2 regions of the Streptomyces sp. R-07 genome follow, and region 1 is predicted to be linked to the other one. Evidence: riboswitches for the same ligand, from Rfam matches in the RefSeq annotation. Region 1 holds a riboswitch; the other holds the start of a gene.

Region 1 (7,591 bases):
CCGGACGAGGAGGGCCGAGGCGAGGAATCCGGCGGCGGTGCCGGTGAAGAGCCAGGAGTACGGGACGACGGTGAGCAGCGCGGCGGCGAGCACGGGGCTGACCAGGCTCTCCAGGTCGTAGGCGAGCCGGGAGAGCGAGAGGGCCTCGGTGTAGTCGCGCTCCTCGGGCAGCACCTGCGGGATCGTCGCCTGGAAGGCGGGGGTGAAGGCGGCGGAGGCGGCCTGGAGCAGGAGGATCAGGACGTACACCTGCCACACCTGCGTCACGAACGGCAGGGCGAGCGCGACGGTCGCCCGCGCCAGGTCCATCGAGACGAGCAGCGTCCGCCGGGGCACGCGGTCGGCGAGCGCGCCGGCGAGCGGGGCGATCCCCACGTACGCGGCCATCTTGAGGGCGAGGGCGGTGCCGAGCACGGCGGCGGCGTCCGCCCCGGCCAGGTCGTACGCGAGGAGGCTGAGCGCCACGGTCGCGAGGCCGGCGCCCGCGAGGGCGACGACCTGCGCGCCGAGGAGACGGCGGTAGGTGCGGTTGCGCAGCACGGACAGCATGAGGGCGCCCCCGGTCGGCCACGGCGGACGGCTGAGACCTCCACCGTAGCCGACGCGTGCACGAGTGCGCACATGTTCACGTCAGTCGTGCCAGGGCTCTCCGGTCACCTGGTGGTCGGCGCGGCTGATCGCCTCGACGACCAGGCGCTTCAGGTGCCCGTCCGGCATCGCGTACACGACCCGGCGCCCGTCCTTGCGGGTCGTGACGAGCCCGCCGAGGCGCAGCTTGGCGAGGTGCTGGCTGACGGCGGGACGCGCGGCGCCGCACGCCTCGGTCAGGGCGCTCACGTCGGCCTCGCCCCGGGTGAGCAGCCACAGCAGATGGAGCCGGGTGGGGTCGGAGAGCAGCCCGAACACCTCGGCCGCCGCCGCGAGTTCACGCGCTCCCGGGGTCCGCTCGTGCGGGCGGGCGGCGGCAGCGGGGTCTACGGACTCGGGCGTGGACATGGGCCCACCGTACCCAGGAAGCGGATGTGCGGGCGCCCCTCGGGCCCGGGTTGGGTCACGGCGCTGCGGACCCGGTAGACCTCGGCGATGAGCTCCTCGGTGAGGACCTCGTCCGGGGTGCCGCTCGCGACCACCCGGCCCCGGGCGAGGACCACGAGCCGGTCGCAGTGCATCGCCGCGAGGTTGAGGTCGTGCAGGGCGACGACGGCGGTGAGGCGGAGGTCCGCGACGAGGGCGAGGAGGTCGAGCTGGTGCTGGATGTCGAGGTGGTTGGTGGGTTCGTCGAGGAGGAGTTCGCGCGGTTCCTGGGCGAGGGCGCGGGCGATCTGCACGCGCTGGCGTTCGCCGCCGGAGAGGGTCCGCCAGGGCTGCCGGGCGCGTTCGGTGAGCCCGGTCCGTTCGAGGGCGGTGCGGACGGCGGTCTCGTCGGCCGCCGACGGCGGCGTCCAGGCCCTGCGGTGCGGGATACGGCCGAGGCGTACGACGTCGGCGACGGTCAGGTCGGTCTGGGTGTCGGCCTGCTGCTCGACCGTGGCGAGGCGCCGGGCGACCGTGCGGCGGCCGAGCCCGGCCAGCGGGTCGCCGTCGAGGGTGACGACTCCGGCGTCGGGGGCGAGGACGCCGGCGAGCAGGCTCAGGAGGGTGGACTTGCCCGAACCGTTGGGCCCGAGCAGCCCGGTGACGGTGCCGGGAGCGAGGGTGAGGCTGACCCCGTCGAGGACGAGGGTGCCGCCGGCCGTGCGCGAGACCCGCTCGGCGCGAAGCCCTGCGCCCGCGTGGGCGCTCGCGCTCATCGGCTGCTCCTGGTGCGGTACAGGACGAGGACGAAGGCCGGTACGCCGATCAGCGAGGTCACCACGCCCACCGGCACCTCCTGCGGGTCGAGGACCGTACGGGCGAGCGTGTCGGCCCAGACGAGGAACACCGCCCCGGCCAGCGCGGTGACCGGCAGGAGGCGGGCGTGCCCGGGGCCGGCGAGGGCACGGGCGGCGTGCGGCAGGACGAGGCCGACGAAGCCGATCGCGCCGGCGGCGGAGACCAGGGCGGCCGTCAGGAGGGCGGTGACGCACAGCAGGACGAGCCGGGTCCGCGCGACGGCGACGCCGAGGGCGGCGGCGGCCTCCTCCCCGAAGGCGAAGGCGTCGAGGGTCCTCGCGTGTCCGCCGCAGACCAGCAGCGCCGCCGCGAGGACGGCGAGGCACACCCACACGTCGCTCCAGCCGGCCCCGGCGAGCGAGCCGAGGAGCCAGAAGAGCACGCCCCGGGTGGTCTCCGCGTCGGCGGCGGTCATCACGACGAAGGAGGTGAGGGCGGAGAAGAGCTGCATCGCGGCGACGCCCGCGAGCACCACCCGGTCCGTCGAGCCGCCGAGCGTGTGGCTGAGCAGCAGGACGAGCGCGAAGGAGACCACCGCTCCCAGGAACGCCCCGCCGGTGACGGAGAGGACTCCTCCGCCGACGCCGAGGACGACGACCGCGACGGCGCCGGTCGAGGCGCCGGAGGAGACGCCGAGGACGAAGGGGTCGGCGAGCGGGTTGCGCAGGAGCGACTGCATCACCGCCCCGCAGACGGCGAGTCCGGCGCCGCAGACGGCGGCGAGGACGGTGCGGGGCAGCCGCAGGTCCCAGACGATCCCGTCGCGGATCGGGGAGAGTGCGGAGACGCCGCCGCCGAGGTGGGCGGCGACCACGGAGCCGACCTCGCCGACGCCGATGTCCGCCGGGCCGATGGTGATGGCGACGGCCGCCGACAGGACGAGGAGGGCGAGGCCGGCGGCCGTCCACAGCAGCGCCGTGGCACCGGCGCGTACCGGCGTGGCCGCGGACGAAGGCGTGGGCGTAGGCGGCGCGGGCGTGGGCGTCAGAGAGGTCGTGCTCACTTCGCGAGACCGTACGAGCGGAGCGCGGCCGCCACCTTCTCGACGCCCTCGACGGTGCGGAGGGTGGGGTTCATGGCCTGGCCGCTGAGCAGGACGTACCGCTTGTGCCGCACCGCCGTCATGTTCCGGGTGACGGGGTCGGACTCCAGGAACTCGATCTTCTTGGCGGCGCTCTCGGCCGACTGCGCGCGGCGGCTCAGGTCGCCGATCACGAGGACGTCGGGGTCGCGGTCGGCGACGGTCTCCCAGTTGACCTGGGGCCATTCCTCGCGCGTGTCGTCGAAGACGTTCTTCGCGCCGAGCGCGTTCGTGACGATGCCGGGGGCTCCGCAACAGCCCGCCATGTAGGGCGCCTTGGCGTCGGAGTACCAGTAGAGGACGGTGGCGTCGGTGAAGTCGGCCGCCGCCGTGGCCCTCGCCACCCGGGCCTTGAGCCCGGCGACGAGCTTCTCGCCCCGCTCGGGGACCGCGAACACCCGGGCCAGGTCGCGGATCTCGCCGTAGACCGTCTCCATGGTGAGCGGGCGGGTGCGGACGCCGTCGCCGTCGCCGCTGTTGTCCTTCCCGACGCAGTCGGTGGGCGACAGGTAGGTGGGGACGCCGAGCTGCTCGAAGCGCTCGCGGGGAGCCACGCCGCCCTTGCCGAGGGTGTACGCGAACGAGGCGGCCGCGAAGTCGGGTTCGGTGTCGAGGACCTTCTCGAAGGAGGGGTAGCGGTCGGCCAGGCGCGGCACCTTCGCGTTCTCCTTCTCCAGGCCCTTCAGGACCGGGTCCGTCCAGGTGGCGGTGCCCACCATGCGGTCGGCGAGGCCGAGGGAGAGCATGATCTCCGCCGCTCCCTGGTCGAGGGCGACGGCCCGGCGCGGGGCGCGGTCGACGCGGACCGGCCGTCCGCAGTTGTCGTCGAGGGTCACGGGGTGGCCGCGCTCCGGGGACCCGGCCGCGTCCCGCGCGGACGCGTCCTTCCCGGACGGCCGGGCGGATCCGCCGCCGCAGCCGGTCAGCGTCGCGGTGAGGAGCAGGACGCCGGCCAGGGAGAGCACGGCGGAGCGGACGGGGTGTGCGAGCGGCACGGGGACTTCCTCTGCGGCCACGGCTCATACGCGGAGCCTGTCGTACGGTGCTCCCCGGGCAGCGGCGTGCCGCCGGGGCCGCCAGCAGGTCTTCGGACTCGGGGTCAGCCGGACGGAGCGCCTTCCCGGGCCCGTCGTGCCGCCCAGTGGCCGATGCTCCGCCCGTCGCCCTCACCGCTGCGCGTCAGTTCCGGTCTTCCACCGGATTCCCTGACCCGTGCACGTACCCGTTCAGGTGCGTACAAAGGTGCGACTGGCCTCGGCACAGTACCACCGGCCGATCTTCGTGCCGGGGGCCCCGGCCGGTGTCAGAGGCGCAGCTCCTTGGCCTCGAAGCGGCCGTCGCCGAGGACCAGGACGAAGGAGACCTGCTGCCCCTCGGAGACCGTGCGGTCCGCGCCCTCGATGTCCTCGGCGCTGAAGTACACCTGCTCCTCGGAGCCCACGGGGACGACGAAGCCGTACCCGCCGAGACGGTTGAAGGACTGCACGAACCCTTTGCTTCTGCCTTCCACGGCGGCCTCCTCGTCGTCACGGCGACGCGGGCGAGGGTGTCCGGGCCGGGGCGCCCGAGTCCGCGTCTCAGGGGAGATGTACCCCGTCGGTCCGTGCTTCGCCACCGCCGTCGTGTGCGCCGTTCACCCCGACGATCTCGTACAATGTTCAACAGAGGCCCGCTGCCGGATATCCCCCGTGTCCGTCAGCGGGCCTCGTCTACCCTCCGGGCCCCCACGGATCAGGCGCGGCCGCCCGGGTACGCGATCCGCGCCGTGATCCTGGCGATGCGCCGCGCGGACTCCTCCGGCGGGGCCACGGGCTGGACGATGTGGCTGACGGTGAGCCGCACGATCGTCTCGACGGCGAGTCCGCGGGACTCCTCGTCGACGTCGGGCCAGGCCTCGATCGCGTACGCGTCGAGCATCGCCATCGCGGTGCCGAAGACCGGCTCCGGGCGGGTCGTGAGGTAGGCGAGGAGATCGTCCTCGCCGCCGCGCGCCGCGAGCAGGACGCTCTTGATGAGGGGGTTGTCCACGGCCTGCTGGAGCGTGTAGCCGACGCCCGCCACGGCCGCCGCCTCCAGCTCTCCCCGGTGGGAGTCGAGTTCGCGCTGGATGCCGACCAGGAAGCCCTCCAGCTCGCGCTGGATCAGGGCGTTGCCGATGGCCTCCTTCGAGCCGAACTCGTTGTAGAGCGTCTGGCGACTGATGCCAGCGGCCCGCGCGATGGCGGTCATGCGCAGCACGCCCCAGCCGTCGGCGGCCACGAGCCGGTAGGCGGCGTCGAGCACCTGCTCACGCAGGAGGGACCGAACACTCTCGCGAAAACGTGTCATCGTGCCCCCACTTTATCCACCGGGCACTGTCCAGAGGATTGACGCTCAAGGGGCTTTCCGTCTATCAACTGGACAGAACGCATGTGAAGTGTCCACCCTCTCCGAGGAGCCGGCCTTGGCCCTGCACAGCGACTCCCCCGAAGCCCCCGCCGCCTGGCGCGACCCCAAGCGCTGGCTCTGGCTGCTCGGCCTGCTCATCCCGGCCTTCCCCTTCCTCTCCTGGGGACTGGTGAACGCCACCGGACTCCGCCTCTTCTGGTGGACCGGGATCCTCGTCCTGTACGCGATCTTCCCGGTCGTCGACCACCTCATCGGCAAGGACTCCGCCAACCCGCCGGACAGCGCGATCGCCCACCTCGAACAGGACCGCTACTACCGCTGGTGCACCTACCTCTACCTCCCCCTCCAGTACGGCGGTCTCGTCCTCGGCTGCTGGCTGATCACCCGGGGCGACCTCTCCCTCGTGGACAGGATCGGACTGACCTTCACCCTCGGCGGGGTCGCCGGCATCGCCATCAACACCGCCCACGAACTGGGGCACAAGACGGAGTCCCTGGAGCGCTGGCTCTCCCGGATCGCGCTCGCCCAGACCTGGTACGGCCACTTCTACGTCGAGCACAACCACGGCCACCACATCCGCGTCGCCACCCCCGAGGACCCGGCGAGCGCCCGGCTCGGCGAGAGCTTCTGGCGCTTCCTGCCCCGGACCGTCCTCGGCAGCCTCACCTCGGCCTGGCGCCTGGAGAAGCGCCGGCTCGCCCGCCGCGGCCGGTCCGTGTGGAGCCCGCGCAACACGGTCCTCGGCTCCTGGGCGCTGTCGCTCGCGCTCTTCGCGGGGCTCGCGCTCGCCTTCGGCCCGGGGGTCCTGCCGTACCTCGCGGTCCAGGCGGTCTTCGGCTTCTGTCTGCTCGAAGTCATCAACTACACCGAGCACTACGGCCTCAAGCGGGAGCTCACCGCGAGCGGGCGGTACGAGCGCTGCGCCCCGCGCCACAGCTGGAACAGCGACAACGTCGCCTCGAACGTCTTCCTCTACCACCTCCAGCGGCACAGCGACCACCACGCCCACCCCACCCGGCGCTACCAGTCGCTGCGCCACTTCGACGAGGCCCCCGAGATGCCGACGGGGTACGCGGGGATGATCGTCCTCGCGTACGTCCCCCCGCTCTGGCGCCGGGTCATGGACCCCCGGGTCCTCGCCCACTACGACGGGGACGTGACCCGCGCGAACCTCCAGCCGTCCCGCCGGGCCCGTCTGCTCGCCCGGTACGGGACCGCGAGCGGGTGAGCGTCAGCCGCCCCAGGTGGGCCGGCCGCCCAGGTACGTCGCCGTGACCCGCGCCTCCTCCGGGAGCTGTGCGGCCGGGACGGTGTACGGGTCGCGGGCGAGGACCGTGAGGTCGGCGCGCAGGCCCGGGCGCAGCGAGCCGGTCTCCCCGTCGAGGTGGAGCTGCCAGGCCGGGTGCGCGGTGACGGCGAGGAGCGCCTCGTCGAGGGTGAGGCGTTCCGCGGTGCCGTGGATCCGGCCGCTGGCCGGGGTGCGGCGGGTGAGGGCGGTCGCGACCGAGGCGAGCGGGTCGGTCGGGGAGCACATGCCGTCGTTGTGGAGCGAGACGCGGTGGCCCGCGTCCCAGGCGGAGCGGACGGCCATCCAGCGGTCGGCGACCTCGGGGCCGAAGAGGTCGTCCGCGAGGACGTCCCCCCACCAGCGCAGGTGGTCCATGAACAGGCTGACGGTGGCGCCGAGTCCGGCGGCCGCGCGGTACTGGGCGGGGGTGACCGCCCCGCAGTGCTCCATGCGGGGACGCAGGGCGCGGAAGGCCTCGGGGTCGGCGGCGGCCGCGCGGGTGTAGGCGGCGAGGACGGCGTCGAAGGTGACGTCGCCGTGGACGTGGCAGGCCACCGGATAGCCCTGGGCGGTGAACGCCGTGGCGAGTTCCGCGAGGTGGTCGGGGGTGTAGTTCATGGGGGCGTGGTCGCAGCGGCCCGGCCCCATCGCCCGGGTGGCGGGGCTGTCCAGATAGGGGAAGCTGGTCGCGACCGTGCCCTCCCAGGCCGTGCCGTCGGCCCACAGCTTCATGCCGGAGACGCCGAACAGCTCCTCGGCGGGGGCGTGTCCGGCGAAGCGGCGGCCGGGGTCGGCGGCGAGTTCGGGGGTGCCGATGAGGTACGAGCGGACGCGGACGGCGGCGCCGGGGCGCCGTGCCGCGGCGTGCAGCGCGGGCAGGAAGCGCGGTTCCGTGGCGAGGTCGGCGACGGTGGTGATGCCGACCCGGGCGTGCTCCGCGTACGACCAGTCGAGGGCGGCGG
Region 2 (7,591 bases), 1.0 Mb from region 1:
GTCCTCCAGACCGTCGCCGTCGTCGTCGCCGCGGGCCTCGCCGGGATCGTCCCGCACATCGCCCGGGGCCGGGGCCCCGGCCCCGACCACCTCGCCCGCCGCGTCCTCACCGTCGGCTTCGCAGCGCTCTGCTTCCAGCCCCTCTACAACTCGGGCGCCGTCACCGAGCACCTCGGCCAGGGCCCCGAGTACGCCCTCTTCCCGGTCCTCCTGCTCCTCCTGACCGCCCTGTGCGACGCCGTACTCGGCGCCCTCGTCCTGCGCGCCCGCACCGGCTTCCCGTACGGCCCCCTCCTGCGCGACGAACTCCGCGCCCTCCTCGGCATCGGCTCCGCCGTCTGCGCCACCGGCACCGTCATGGCGCTCGGCGTCGCCGCCGCCGGACTGTGGGCCCTGCCCGTGCTCGCCGTCCCGCTCCTGCTCACCCAGGTCTCCTTCCGTCGGTACGCGGCCGTGCGGACCGTCAACCGGCAGACCATCGCCTCCCTCGCCCGCGCCACCGAGATCGCCGGCTGCACCCCGCCCGGCCACGCCCGCCGGGTCGCCGCCCTCAGCGCGGCCGTCGGGCGTGAGCTCGGCCTCTCCGGGGCCGAGCTCACCGTCCTGGAGCAGGCGGCGCTCATGCACGACATCGGGCAGCTGTCCCTCGTCGACCCGGTCGCCGACGGTGCCACCGCCCTCCTGCCCGCCGAGGAGCAGCGCCGGATCGCGCTCCTGGGCGCCGAGGTCGTCCGCAGGACCGGGGTCCCCGAGGCCGTCGCCGTCGTCGTGGAGCGGCAGGCCGACCCGTACCGCGAGCAGCCGCCGGCCGCCCGGATCGTCCGGGCCGTGAACGCCTACGACGACCTCGCGGGCGCCGGAGCGGGCAAGGGCGCGGGCGAGGGGGCGGTCGCCGCCCTCGGCGCCCTGGAGCGGCTCAGGCTGGGCACCGCCCGCGACTATCACCCGGATGTCGTCGAATGCCTGGCCAGGGTCCTGGCACGGGGCGGAACCGCTGGGGTGACCTCCGCGGTCCCTGGGTAACCCATGGGTAATGAGCGCGCGTCCGACCGGGCATGGTTGGATGCGAACAAGAGGGTGAAGCGACCGGCAGGCGGGAATCGTGAAGATCTTCGGGAAGGTACGGCATCGGCCCTCCGCCTCGTGGCGGCAGGCCACCGACCGCGCGTTCACGCTGATCGGCGACGGCCGGTACGAGGACGCGGGCGCACTCCTGACGCGCGCGGCGGACCTGGAGCCCTGGCTCTCGGAGTCCTGGTTCAACCTGGCGCTGCTGCACAAGTTCCGGCACGACTGGGAGCAGGCGCGGGCCGCCGGGCTGCGCGCCGTCGCGCTCCTCGACAAGGAGACCGGCGCCCCCGACTGGTGGAACGTGGGCATCGCCGCCACCGCCCTCCAGGACTGGCCGCTGGCCCGCCGCGCCTGGCAGGCGTACGGCCTCAAGGTGCCCGGCGCCGCCGCCGGCACCGGTGAGCCCGCCGGCATGGAGCTGGGCAGCGCCGCCGTCCGCCTCTCGCCCGAGGGCGAGGCCGAGGTCGTGTGGGGCCGCCGGCTCGACCCGGCCCGGATCGAGGTCCTCTCCATCCCGCTGCCGTCCTCCGGCCGCCGCTGGGGCGAGGTCGTCCTCCACGACGGCGTGCCGAACGGCGAGCGGACCACCACCGCCGGCCCCTCCTACCCGGTCTTCGACGAGATCGAGCTGTGGGCGCCCTCGCCCGTCCCCACCTGGGTCGTCCTCCTGGAGGCCGCCACCGAGGCCGACCGGGACGCCCTGGAGCAGCTGGCCGCCGAGGCCGGTTTCGCCGCCGAGGACTGGTCGTCCTCCGTGCGGCTGCTCTGCCGTGCCTGCTCCGAGTCGACCATGCCGAGCGCCGAGGGCGAGGGCGAGCACTCCGACCCGCACGACCACAGCGAGCCGGGGCACCCCGGGCCGCTCGGCCACCGCTCGCCGGGCGAGTTGTGGGTCCCGGAGCGGGAGTGCGGCATCGCCGCCCCGGCGGGCCTGGTGCGGGGACTCCTCGACGGGTGGGTGGCGGACAGCCCGGACAGCCGCGAGTGGCGTGATCTGGAAGAGGTCTGCTGATCGTCTGCCCCCAGCCCCGTAGGCTGTCTTCGACGGAATCGGGTTTTCAGAAGGGCGCGGCCGGACATGGCGCAGCAGGAGACGGACGAGCAGACGATCAACGACGGCTTCGTCGTGGACACGGAGGACTGCGAGGCGCGTGAGCTCGCCTACCGCGAGCGCGGCACGGCCCGCCCGATCACGGTCGTCGGCAACCCCGTCCTCCACCGCGAGTGCAAGGACGTCACCGAGTTCGACGACGAGCTCGCGCAGCTCATCGACGACATGTTCGCCAGCCAGAAGGCCGCCGAGGGCGTGGGCCTCGCCGCGAACCAGATCGGTGTGGACCTCAAGGTCTTCGTCTACGACTGCCCCGACGACGAGGGCGTCCGGCACACCGGTGTCGTGATCAACCCGGTCCTCCAGGAGCTCCCGGCCGAGCTGCGCGTCCTGGACGAGTCCAACGAGGGCTGCCTGTCCGTGCCGACGGCGTACGCCGAGCTGGCGCGCCCCGACTACGCGGAGGTCCACGGCCAGGACGCCCAGGGCAACCCGATCAAGGTGCGCGGCACCGGCTACTTCGCCCGCTGCCTCCAGCACGAGACGGACCACCTGTACGGCTTCCTGTACATCGACAAGCTGTCGAAGCGTGACCGCAAGGACGCCCTGCGCCAGATGGAAGAGGGCACCCCGCGCTACGAGACGGTCCCCAACGCCTGACCCCATGACGAAGGGCCCCGCACTCCGAGGAGTGCGGGGCCCTTCGCCGTACCGGCCTTAGAAGTCCTCGTCGAGGTCCACCGAGCCCTCGACCGCCACCTGGTAGGCGGACGGGCGGCGTTCGAAGAAGTTGGTCAGTTCCTGGACGCCCTGGAGCTCCATGAACGCGAACGGGTTCTCCGAGCCGTACACCGGCGGGAAGCCGAGGCGCTGGAGGCGCTGGTCGGCGACGCACTGGAGGTACTCGCGCATCGACTCGGTGTTCATGCCCGGCAGTCCGTCGCCGCACAGGTCGCGGCCGAACTGCAGCTCCGCCTCGACGGCCTCCTTCAGCATGTCCGTGACCTGCTGCTGGAGCGCGTCGTCGAAGAGCTCCGGCTCCTCCTTGCGGACGGTGTCCACGACCTCGAAGGCGAAGTTCATGTGCATCGTCTCGTCCCGGAACACCCAGTTGGTGCCGGTCGCCAGGCCGTGCAGCAGGCCGCGGGAGCGGAACCAGTACACGTACGCGAAGGCGCCGTAGAAGAACAGGCCCTCGATGCACGCCGCGAAGCAGATCAGGTTCAGCAGGAAGCGGCGGCGGTCGGCGGCCGTCTCCAGCTTCTCGATCTTCTCGACCGAGTCCATCCACTTGAAGCAGAACTGCGCCTTCTCGCGGATGGAGGGGATCTCCTCGACCGCGTCGAAGGCCGCCGCGCGGTCGGCCGGGTCGGGCAGGTAGGTGTCGAGCAGCGTCAGATAGAACTGGACGTGGACCGCTTCCTCGAAGAGCTGACGGCTCAGGTACAGCCGCGCCTCCGGGGAGTTGATGTGCTTGTAGAGCGTCAGCACCAGGTTGTTCGACACGATCGAGTCGCCCGTCGCGAAGAACGCGACCAGCCGGCCGATCATGTGCTGCTCACCGGGGGTGAGCTTGGCGAGGTCGGCGACGTCCGAGTGGAGGTCGACCTCCTCCACGGTCCAGGTGTTCTTGATGGCGTCCCGGTAGCGCTCGTAGAAGTCCGGGTAGCGCATGGGACGGAGCGTGAGCTCGAAGCCCGGATCCAGGAGGTTCTTCTTCTCGGTACTCATTACTGGCAGGCCTCGCAGGACTCGGGGTTTTCCAGGGAGCAGGCGACGGCGTCCGCGTCGGGGGCCGCCTGCTGGACGGGGATCGGGGCGGCGGCCTGTGCCGCGCGGGCGATCCGGGTCGCCGGGCGGGAGCGCAGGTAGTACGTCGTCTTCAGGCCCTGCTTCCAGGCGTACGCGTACATCGACGACAGCTTGCCGATCGTCGGCGTCTCCATGAACAGGTTCAGCGACTGCGACTGGTCCAGGAACGGGGTCCGGTCGGCGGCCATGTCGATGAGGCCGCGCTGCGGGATCTCCCAGGCCGTGCGGTACAGCTCGCGCACCTCGGCCGGGACCCAGGTGAAGCCGGCGACCGAGCCGTTGGCGTCGCGCAGCGCCTCGCGGGTCTGCGCGTCCCACACGCCGAGCTTCTTCAGCTCGTCGACGAGGTACGAGTTGACCTGGAGGAACTCGCCGGACAGCGTCTCGCGCTTGAACAGGTTGGAGACCTGCGGCTCGATGCACTCGTAGACGCCCGCGATCGAGGCGATCGTCGCGGTCGGCGCGATGGCGAGGAGGAGGCTGTTGCGCATGCCGACGGCGGCGATGCGCTCGCGCAGCGCGGCCCAGCGCTCCGGCCAGTTGAGCTCCACGTCGTAGTGGTCGGGGTGCAGCACGCCCCGCGCGGTGCGGGTCTTGTCCCAGGCGGGGAGCGGGCCGCTGCGCTCGGCGAGGTCGGCGGACGCCTCGTACGCCGCCAGCATGATCCGCTCGGCGATCCGGGTGGACAGCGCGCGCGCCTCGGGGGAGTCGAACGGCAGCTTCAGCTGGAAGAAGACGTCCTGGAGGCCCATCGCGCCCAGGCCGACCGGGCGCCAGCGGGCGTTGGAACGCCCGGCCTGCTCGGTCGGGTAGAAGTTGATGTCGACGACCCGGTCGAGGAAGGTGACGGCCGTGCGGACGGTCTCGTCCAGGCGCTCCCAGTCGATGTCCGAACCCGACACGAAGGCGCCCAGGTTGACCGAGCCCAGGTTGCAGACCGCGGTCTCACCGTCGTTCGTGACCTCGATGATCTCGGTGCACAGGTTCGAGGAGTGGACGACCGTGCCGGGCTCGGCCGTCTGGTTCGCGGTCCGGTTGGACGCGTCCTTGAAGGTCATCCAGCCGTTGCCGGTCTGCGCGAGGGTCCGCATCATCCGGCCGTACAGGTCGCGGGCCGGCATCGTCTTGCGGGCCAGGCCCGCCGCCTCGGCCTTGCGGTAGGCGGCGTCGAACTCCTCGCCGTACAGGTCGACGAGCTCGGGCACGTCCGCCGGGGAGAACAGCGACCACTCGGCGTCGGCGTTGACCCGGCGCATGAACTCGTCCGGGATCCAGTGCGCCAGGTTCAGGTTGTGCGTACGGCGCTGGTCCTCGCCCGTGTTGTCGCGGAGCTCCAGGAACTCCTCGATGTCCGCGTGCCAGGTCTCCAGGTAGACCGCGGCGGCGCCCTTGCGGCGGCCGCCCTGGTTCACGGCGGCGACGGAGGCGTCGAGGGTCTTCAGGAACGGCACGATGCCGTTGGAGTGCCCGTTGGTGCCGCGGATCAGCGAACCGCGGGCGCGGATGCGGGAGTAGGAGAGGCCGATGCCGCCCGCGTGCTTCGAGAGGCGCGCGACCTGGTGGTAGCGGTCGTAGATGGAGTCCAGCTCGTCCTGCGGGGAGTCCAGGAGGTAGCAGGAGGACATCTGCGGGTGGCGGGTGCCGGAGTTGAAGAGCGTGGGGGAGGACGGCAGGTAGTCCAGACGGCTCATCAGGCCGTACAGCGCGGCCACCTCGTCGAGCGCGCGCACCGAGTCGTCCTCGGCCAGGCCGGAGGCGACGCGCAGCATGAAGTGCTGCGGGGTCTCGACGACCTTGCGGGTGATCGGGTGGCGCAGCAGGTAGCGCGAGTAGAGGGTGCGCAGACCGAAGTAGCCGAAGCGGTCGTCGCCGGCCGCGTCGATCGTCGCGTCGAGCCGCTCCGCGTGCAGCGCGACGAACTCGGCGGTGCGGTCGGCGATCAGGCCCTCGCGGTGACCGACGGCGACGGAGGCCGAGAAGCAGACGGCGCCCTGGCCGGCCGCCTCGTCGGCGATGGTGATCGTGAGGAGCCGGGCGGCGAGCCGGGAGTACGCCGGGTCGTCGGCGATCAGACCGGCGGCCGCCTCCGTGGCCAGCTCGCGCAGCTCCGCCTCGTCCGACGTGGCGCTGCGGCCGCGCAGCGCGGCGGCGGCGACCTTGCCGGGGTCGGTGTCCGGGAGGTCGGCGGTGAGATCGGTCAGGGTCCGCAGGAGTACGGTCCCGGGTCCGTCGGTCTCGATCGCTGCGGCCGGATCGGCGGGCGCGATGGTCACGTGGGGGCTCTCCCTCGCTCGGCTCGGGGCCAGGGCGGGGAGGCGGGAACGGGGCGGCCGTACGCACGGCGGCACCGCGTCCACCGACCCAACTCCGCGAGGCCCGGACGTCTGTGGCACCCGGACCGGACGGACCGGGCGCGCTGCCGGCAGGTCCTCGGACTCACCCCGTACGAAACCGCACGAAGCACACCGTTGCGGGACAGTTCCGGATTCGCGCCGGATTCCCCTGCGTCGACAGCGAGCATGAGCATACATGTGGGGGGCGCCGCTCGTGGCACCCCCCACATGTTGTGTCGGTCCCGGCAGTCACAGCTCCAGGGCGTACGTCAGCAGAGAGTGGTCGGGGATCGGCTGCCAGTCCCGGTCCGGGGTGCGGACGAAGCCCATCCGCTCGTAGATCCGGTGCGCCGAGACCATCTTCGAGTCCGTGGAGAGCACGAGCCGCGCGCACTCCGGCAGGGCCCTCGCCCGGTCCACGCACGCGCGTACGAGCGCCTCCCCGACGCCCCTGCCGCGGGCCCCGGGTGCCACCACGAGCATCCGGAACTCGGCCTCGCCGGTGACGCCGATGTCCGCCCAGGTGGTGCCGCCGGGGGCGAAGGTCACCCCGCCGATGATCCCGCCCTCCGCGTCGACGGCGACGAGCACCTCGCTCTCGCGCGCCCGCCGGGCCGTGTCGCGGAGCACGTCCAGATAGAAGTCGTCCTCGCCGTGCAGCAGCAGCCCGTCGTTCAGATAGGTCAGCCCGGTCAGGTCGCCGAGCTCCTCGTACTCCTCGGGCCGTACCGCCCTGATCGTGAAGTCCATGCGCCCCAGTCTGCCTCCGCCGCACGCGAAGGGGCCCGGAGTTTCTCCGGGCCCCTCTGGTGCGCGTCCGTGGGTCAGTGCACCGCGGCGCCGACCGTCGGGAGGTCCTTGACCCCGGCGTCGCCCGCGTCCGCCGTGTAGTCCTCCGGGGAGGTCTCGTCGACGCCCTCGGGGGCCTTGACGGCCTTGAGGACGAAGGTCAGGACGACCGTGACGACGACGTTGAGCACGAAGGAGGTGAGACCGATGTAGCCGATCTCGCCGATGCCCGGGATCTCGGCGGAGGAGCCGCCGAAGTGCTTCTGGGTCGGGCTGGCGACGCCGTACGCGGCGAGCGTGCCGTAGACCATGCCGACGGCCCAGCCGGCGAGCAGCGCCCAGCGGTGGAACCAGCGGGTGAAGAGACCGCCGACGAGCGACGGGAAGGTCTGCAGGATCCAGATGCCGCCGAGCAGCTGGAAGTTGATCGCGACCGTCTTGTCCATGGTCAGGACGAAGACGAGCGCGCCGACCTTCACCAGGAGGGACACCAGCTTGGAGACCTTGGTCTCCTGGGCCGGGGTGGCGTCCGGCT

The links. A riboswitch is a leader RNA that binds a small molecule or an ion and turns the genes downstream of it on or off. The one in region 1 is predicted to bind cobalamin.
Region 2: it holds a riboswitch for cobalamin, as region 1 does, so the genes downstream of both, ACN9M0_RS24485 (ribonucleoside-diphosphate reductase subunit alpha) here and ACN9M0_RS29145 (ABC transporter substrate-binding protein) in region 1, are expected to answer to the same signal.

What each region holds. Positions count from the first base shown of each region.
Region 1 is NZ_CP183978.1:6,348,801-6,356,391, reverse strand. It holds gene ACN9M0_RS29165 (MFS transporter) at 1-549, opposite strand, end outside; gene ACN9M0_RS29160 (ArsR/SmtB family transcription factor) at 631-996, opposite strand; gene ACN9M0_RS29155 (ABC transporter ATP-binding protein) at 975-1,790, opposite strand; gene ACN9M0_RS29150 (FecCD family ABC transporter permease) at 1,787-2,860, opposite strand; gene ACN9M0_RS29145 (ABC transporter substrate-binding protein) at 2,872-3,948, opposite strand; cobalamin riboswitch at 4,015-4,221, opposite strand; gene ACN9M0_RS29140 (cold-shock protein) at 4,257-4,463, opposite strand; gene ACN9M0_RS29135 (TetR family transcriptional regulator) at 4,685-5,281, opposite strand; gene ACN9M0_RS29130 (alkane 1-monooxygenase) at 5,397-6,569, shown strand; gene ACN9M0_RS29125 (amidohydrolase) at 6,573-7,591, opposite strand, start outside.
Region 2 is NZ_CP183978.1:5,313,482-5,321,072, forward strand. It holds gene ACN9M0_RS24465 (HD-GYP domain-containing protein) at 1-1,023, shown strand, start outside; gene ACN9M0_RS24470 (tetratricopeptide repeat protein) at 1,103-2,083, shown strand; gene def (peptide deformylase) at 2,150-2,782, shown strand; gene ACN9M0_RS24480 (ribonucleotide-diphosphate reductase subunit beta) at 2,840-3,853, opposite strand; gene ACN9M0_RS24485 (ribonucleoside-diphosphate reductase subunit alpha) at 3,853-6,207, opposite strand; cobalamin riboswitch at 6,339-6,461, opposite strand; gene ACN9M0_RS24490 (GNAT family N-acetyltransferase) at 6,517-7,017, opposite strand; gene mctP (monocarboxylate uptake permease MctP) at 7,092-7,591, opposite strand, start outside.